2 regions of the Gudongella sp. DL1XJH-153 genome follow, and region 1 is predicted to be linked to the other one. Evidence: riboswitches for the same ligand, from Rfam matches in the RefSeq annotation. Region 1 holds a riboswitch; the other holds the start of a gene.
The links. A riboswitch is a leader RNA that binds a small molecule or an ion and turns the genes downstream of it on or off. The one in region 1 is predicted to bind cyclic di-GMP.
Positions count from the first base shown of each region.

Region 2: it holds a riboswitch for cyclic di-GMP, as region 1 does, so the genes downstream of both, ACOEN1_RS12225 (DUF5658 family protein) here and ACOEN1_RS08210 (DUF7601 domain-containing protein) in region 1, are expected to answer to the same signal.

Region 1 covers NZ_JBMEMN010000018.1:20,344-23,533, reverse strand. Annotated here, with positions in the region: gene ACOEN1_RS08215 (5'-nucleotidase C-terminal domain-containing protein) at 1-528, opposite strand, end outside; cyclic di-GMP riboswitch class I at 676-760, shown strand; cyclic di-GMP riboswitch class I at 845-931, shown strand; gene ACOEN1_RS08210 (DUF7601 domain-containing protein) at 1,095-3,190, shown strand, end outside.
Region 2 covers NZ_JBMEMN010000043.1:6,872-10,061, reverse strand. Annotated here, with positions in the region: gene ACOEN1_RS12230 (transposase) at 327-1,085, shown strand; cyclic di-GMP riboswitch class II at 1,251-1,333, shown strand; gene ACOEN1_RS12225 (DUF5658 family protein) at 1,358-1,669, shown strand; gene ACOEN1_RS12220 (prepilin peptidase) at 1,917-2,681, shown strand; gene pilM (pilus assembly protein PilM) at 2,740-3,190, shown strand, end outside.

The DNA of each region.
Region 1 (3,190 bases):
TGTTTTTGTCTCTTCAGTGGCTAAACCGAAAACTCCAACTCTCATACCATTTTCCATCTCATAAACCATGTATGGATCAAAATCTGATGTACCATCTTCTTTTACAACATTTGCTCCAAGAATATCAAAATCTGACATTGCCTTTAACTCAAGCAATCTTTCATAGCCAAAGTTGAAATCATGGTTTCCAGGAACCATTGCATCAAACTCCATGGCATTCATAACGTCAACTACTGCTTCTCCCTCAGTCAGGTTCGCTGGGATTGTTCCGTGGAATGAATCACCTGCATGTAATAATAGAAGATTTGGATCCTCTTCCCTTAGTCCATCCAGGAAAGTCTTCATTTTTGGATACCCTAGAGTTCCATCATAATCATTTTCTTCCAATCTTCCATGAACATCATTGACATGAACAATTGTAAGAGTATCATGCCCAGCTGCAAATGATACTGTAGCTGGCATAATCATAAGCCCAAGAACCAAGACTAATGACATTACCATACCGATGATTCTTTTGTTTCTAAACATTGTCTCTCCTCCTTTAATTTATCTATTTATCAATACGCAATAACTATATACCCCTGATGACAACGTTTTACCACTTTTTTGAATTTATGTTTTAATGCTATTGTGGTTTAGCCATTTAAAATAGTGGTATAAATAGGTTAAGATAGAACATAAAAAAGGCAAACCTGGTGAAAGTCAGGGGCGCAAAGCGGGAAGTCTAAAGCTATTAGGCTATGATAGTTCAGCTGCTATGTGAAAACATGGTAGCTTTTCGTATTTTAATGAGGAAATGTTTGTAAATGTTAGGATGTATTTACCAAATTTATTATAAGCCTCCAGCATACAAAGGCAAACTTGGCGAAAGCCAGGGGCGCAAAGCTCGAAGTCTAAAGCCCGTTCTGGGTATGGCCGTTCAGCTGCTATGTTAATTCATAGCGGCTTTTTATTTGGATAATTATAAGGGGATGAAGCTTATGGATAATAGTTGTTAGACTAATCAGAAGTAGAAATTAAAAGCTGAAAATTGCATGCACAATTACATAGACTCACAAACATAGAGTCTAAAAAAAAGAAAAGGAGTGAGAATGATGATGGGCAAGTATAGGAAACTATTAACCTTCCTTATAGCTTTATCAATGATACTAAGCATGCATGTATCTTTTGCTGTACAAGGCGGAGGAAATCTGGATCTTGAAGACCCTTATGTTGAACTAGCAAAGTTTGAATGGAAAGGGAACTCATGGAAAGCAGAAGGATCTAGCAATGGAATTACAGTAACAGGAAGTGCTATAGAAGTTGAGTTCGAAAGTGATGATTATCCTATTTATGCTGTAGTAATAAAAGGTGGAACAGATAACGATGTAATCTATTTTGATGATGGTGTTTACTCAGGAAGCTTTGACAACAGCGACCTAAGCAATCCTAGTGGAGAACCAGACCTTTCAAATATCACATTCTATACAAAGTATGTAGGAGAAATTGAAATCGAGAAAATCGTCACAGATGAGGATGATGAAGTAATACAAGATGATGACACAAAATTCAAGTTCAAGGTAGAGATGAAGGTTGAAGGTGAGTGGGGGGAAATTGATGACAGCCCCGTTATCCTAACCGGGAATGATTCAGATACTTTAACTGGACTTTCTCTTGGTATGTACAGAGTAACCGAAATTGACATTGATAGTGATTATACTCTTGATACTGACAACGAACTTGAGATTGAGTTAAAGAATAATGGCGATAGCAAATATGTATCATTTACCAATATAATGGACACTCCAGAAGATGGCTCACTTAGAATTATAAAATCAGTAGAAACACCTGGTCAAGCATCTGAAATAATTGACTCTACGGAATTCTCATTTATCGTTGAGATGTATGATGAGGATGCAAAAGAGTGGGTTGAACTAGAAGACAGTCCATTTGCTGTAGCTGGAGGCAGTTCTTTAGATTTGGATCTGCCACTTGGTAAATATAGAATTACTGAAGAATCAGAATTTGGCTATAGGCTAGATAGTGAAAATGAACTGGAAGTAGAACTTACAGAAGAAGAACCTGCAGATTCAGTTTTATTTACTAATGTTAAGATACCGGATGGTATGTTGACAATTATAAAATCAATAGTTACACCTGGTCAAGCATCTGAAATAGTCGACTCTACAGAATTCTCATTTATCGTTGAGATGTATGATGAGGATGCAGAAGAGTGGGTTGAACTAGAAGACAGTCCGTTTGTTGTAGCAGGAGGAAGCTCCTTAGATTTGGTTCTACCGCTTGGTGAGTACAGGGTTACTGAAGAATCAAAAACAGGCTACATTCTTAACGGTGAGAATGGACTTAAAGTAGAGCTTACAGAAAATGAGCCTGAAGATTCAGTTCTATTTGAAAACATGAAAGTTCCTCAAGGATCAATCGAAATTTCCAAGATATTGGTCGATGAGGATGATGAAGAAATTGATGATGATACTACCGAGTTTGAATTCAAGATAGAAATGATGGTAGAAGAAGATGAGGAAACCAGCTGGGTAGAAATTGATGAAAGTACCGTCCTACTAGAAGGTGGAGAATCTGAAACATTAACTGGTTTGCCTCTAGGTGAATATAGGGTAACAGAAATTAATATTCCAGAGGGATATATGCTTCACAGCGAAAGCGAAAATGAGCAAGAAACTAAACTTGAAAATGATGGTGATATGGGAGAAGCTATATTCACCAATGTTAGGGAAGAAGATACTCCTCCACCAGAGCTTGGTGAAATCGAAGTAACTAAGATAGTTCAAAACAGCTCAGGGAATAATATAAGCAGGAGTACTAGATTCTACTTTGAACTGCAAGTGCAAGGTGAAGGTGGCTGGGTAACCATTGATGATGGCTTTATTGATGGTAATGGAAGCTTAACCTTCGAAGATCTTGAAGATGGCCTATACAGAGTAAGAGAGGTTAGCATAAACAGTGCATTTAGACTTTTCTCAGACAATAATGTTGAAGCAGAAATCCTTGAAAGCTCCTCAGAGGAAGTTGAATTTATAAACAGACTTCGTCCACCACGTGATGACGACGATGATGATGAGGAAGAAGACGACGATGATGAACCTGAGGAAGATGACGATGAAGAAGTATTGACCATTGATACTGAACCTACTCCTCAATTACCACCAGTTATCGTTGTAGAACAACAGCCTGA
Region 2 (3,190 bases), on a different contig from region 1:
TAATGCTTCTTGGAATTTTCACCATGTATTTCAGCTCCTTTCCTATTCCCTCGTTTGAATCTGCGTTTTTTTACACGAAGCCCCAGCCCGCTGTCCGTATTGAAAAGGACCAGGGACAAGACAAGGGGACAGGAATACTGTCTCGAAATGAAATGAATATTTAGAAGCTGCAGCCAAGAGAAAATTCTTGGCTGCAGCTTTTTTTTACAAAATACAAGTTTTGAGACTATTATGGACACGTGTGTAGAACTCGTTCTGTTTTGTTTGTCCAATAAATCACATAGTGATATAATGGAATAATATAACAATCAGATGGAGGAGATAATATGGCTAGAAGGCCGCGTAGAAGAAGTGAAAGTGGGCTTTATCATGTTATGTTAAGAGGAATAAATAAACAGATAATTTTTGAATCTGATGATGACAGATTTCAGTTATTATCTACAATGAAGCGCTTTGTAGATACAAATAAGTTTGTTTTATATGGCTACTGTTTGATGGATAATCATGTACATCTTCTTATTCAAGAATTAGAAGATGATATTTCCAATGCAATAAAGAGAATTTGTTCAAGTTATGTATTGTGGTACAACAAGAAGTATGAAAGATGCGGGCATTTGTTCCAAGAGAGATTTAAGAGTCAACCTGTTGAAACAGATAATTATTTTCTGATGATTTTGAGATACATTCATCAAAATCCTATAAAGGCTAGACTTTGTAAGGACCTATTGGAGTATAAATGGACAAGCTATAGAGAATACATACAAAAACCAATAATAGTTGACACAGAATTTTGCTTAAGTTTATTCTCTCCCGACATGGACAGAGCTGTAGACCTGTTTATTGAATATATGACTCAAAACAATGAGGATAGTTTTCCAGCATTTGAAGATAATATTAGCTTAACTGACACTGAAGTATTAATAAAGCTAAATGATATGGGCATTAGGAATATTAGTGAATTGCAGAAGTTAGAGAAAAACAGAAGAAATAGCTTTATAAAGGAATTGAAAATGACAAAAGGTATCAGTATAAGACAAATATCCAGAATAACAGGTATATCCAAAGGCATTGTTGAGAGATCATAACAAGGATCTTTTTCGTTCCCAAGTGAAATTTTTAGTTTAAAAACTATTTTGTGGCATCAAATAATAAGCTAATAATTATAGAATAGGATCAGACCAACACTTAATGATGTTTAACACCTTGAAGGGTTTAAGAGGATATATTTGGTGGTATCTTATATATGACAAATATTTTAAAGAGGATATGAACAACAGTTATAGATGGACGCCTATACTGTTGTGATCCAGTGGCGTAACCGGCTTAAATGGCTGGTTATTTTATTGGAGTGATCTTTATGTCTGATAGTAAAAAACGATTATTGTTTTGGCACTTGGTCGGTATTGGTGTGTTCAATAAGGTGGATTATATACTTACATTGGAGTTCTTGGACAATGGATTTTATGAGGCTAATCCACTAATGGCAACTATGATAGGAACCTATGAATTTCCTATGGTCAAGTTAATATTGGTTCCATTGGTATTATTGGCACTGTGGCAGCATAAGGATAAAATAGGTGATCTGATTACAAAACTGTCTTGGGTTCCATTCCTTGGATATTTCTCTTTAATGGTTTACTATAGATTTTTGATTGTAAGTTATCTGTGATAATGTTAAAGAGTCTTACTTGGTATTCCAAAATTATAATAATAAGGATTGTATACGTTTTCTATCGTAGGCAATCCTTATTTTAATTGATTAAACATATAGTGATTGAGGATAAACAATTATTGACAATTTAGTTGCCAAAACTAATATAAAATTACTAAATAATGTGACAATTCTCTTATTCTAATGTATAATATCACTATGATTGCTTGTATATAAAATTCTTGAGAGATATGTGAGGTCATATATGGTTTTACTGATATTTATATATGGATTATTAATTGGTTCATTTTTAAATGTGCTGATATATAGAATACCAAGGGATGAGAATATTGCTTGGCCTGGATCACACTGCACATCATGTGAGCATGATCTTAAATGGTATGATAATATTCCTTTGTTTTCCTACCTATTTTTAAAAGGAAAATGCCGTTATTGTGGTGAAAAGATCAGTATTCAGTATCCAGTTGTTGAAGCTTCAAATGCAATTATATACGTTCTTTTATTCCTATCTTTCTACTATAATTCAAAACTGGATTTTGTGTTTTTCGCTTTTATTTCATCGATTCTAATTGCAATTGCCTTTATTGATCTTAAGGACCAGATTATACCAGATTCACTGGTTATTACAGTTCTTGTTCTTTCAATTCTCCAGAAGACATTGCTGCATTTTTATGATGGAGTACCATTTCCATTGATGGACAGTCTGTTAGGACTCTTTATTGCAGGAGGAATATTTCTTCTGATTGTCTTCTTCTCAGGAGGAGGAATGGGTGGAGGAGATGTCACACTTATTGCAGCTCTTGGATTTATTCTGGGTGTAAGACTGATATTTCTTAATATCTTCCTTGCATTTATCCTAGGTGCTGTCATATCAATATTTCTACTTGCCACGAAAATTAAGTCCAGAAAGGATCCAATACCCTTTGGTCCATTTATCATTCTTGGGTTTTTCATGGTACTTTTTTTAGGAGAAGAGCTTTTAAGTTGGTATTTCAACATTTTAATCTAGTAAATTATTCCATTTTAGTTTATTATATATTTAAGTGAACATGAGAGGAGAGAAGCTTATGGGTGTCTTTGGCAGCAATAAAATCCTTAGTCTGGACTTTGGTTCTGACAGCATAAAAGGTGTAGAGGGAAAGCATACCAGCAAAGGAATTGTGGTGGATAAGTGCTTCAGTGTGGAGTTGCCAAAAGGGCTCTATGTTGACGGCGAAATTACCGACCTTGATCAGATGACTTATCTTTTACGGAGCGGTTTGTCTGAAAACAAGGTTGCGCAGCTCGAAACCCACGGTGTATTCAATGCATCTTCTGTTGTAATGCGAGAAATCAGTCTTCCCAAGGCAACAAAAGAGGAAATCGAGGCAATTATAAATTACCAGCTCGAGGATTACATACCTATTAATCCTGAAGACTACATTGTAAAATATCTTGAACTTGGAAGTCGTATGGATGAGGGCGTGGAGAAACTGGTTCTTCTTCTTATTGGTATACCAAGAACGACAATCCAGGCTC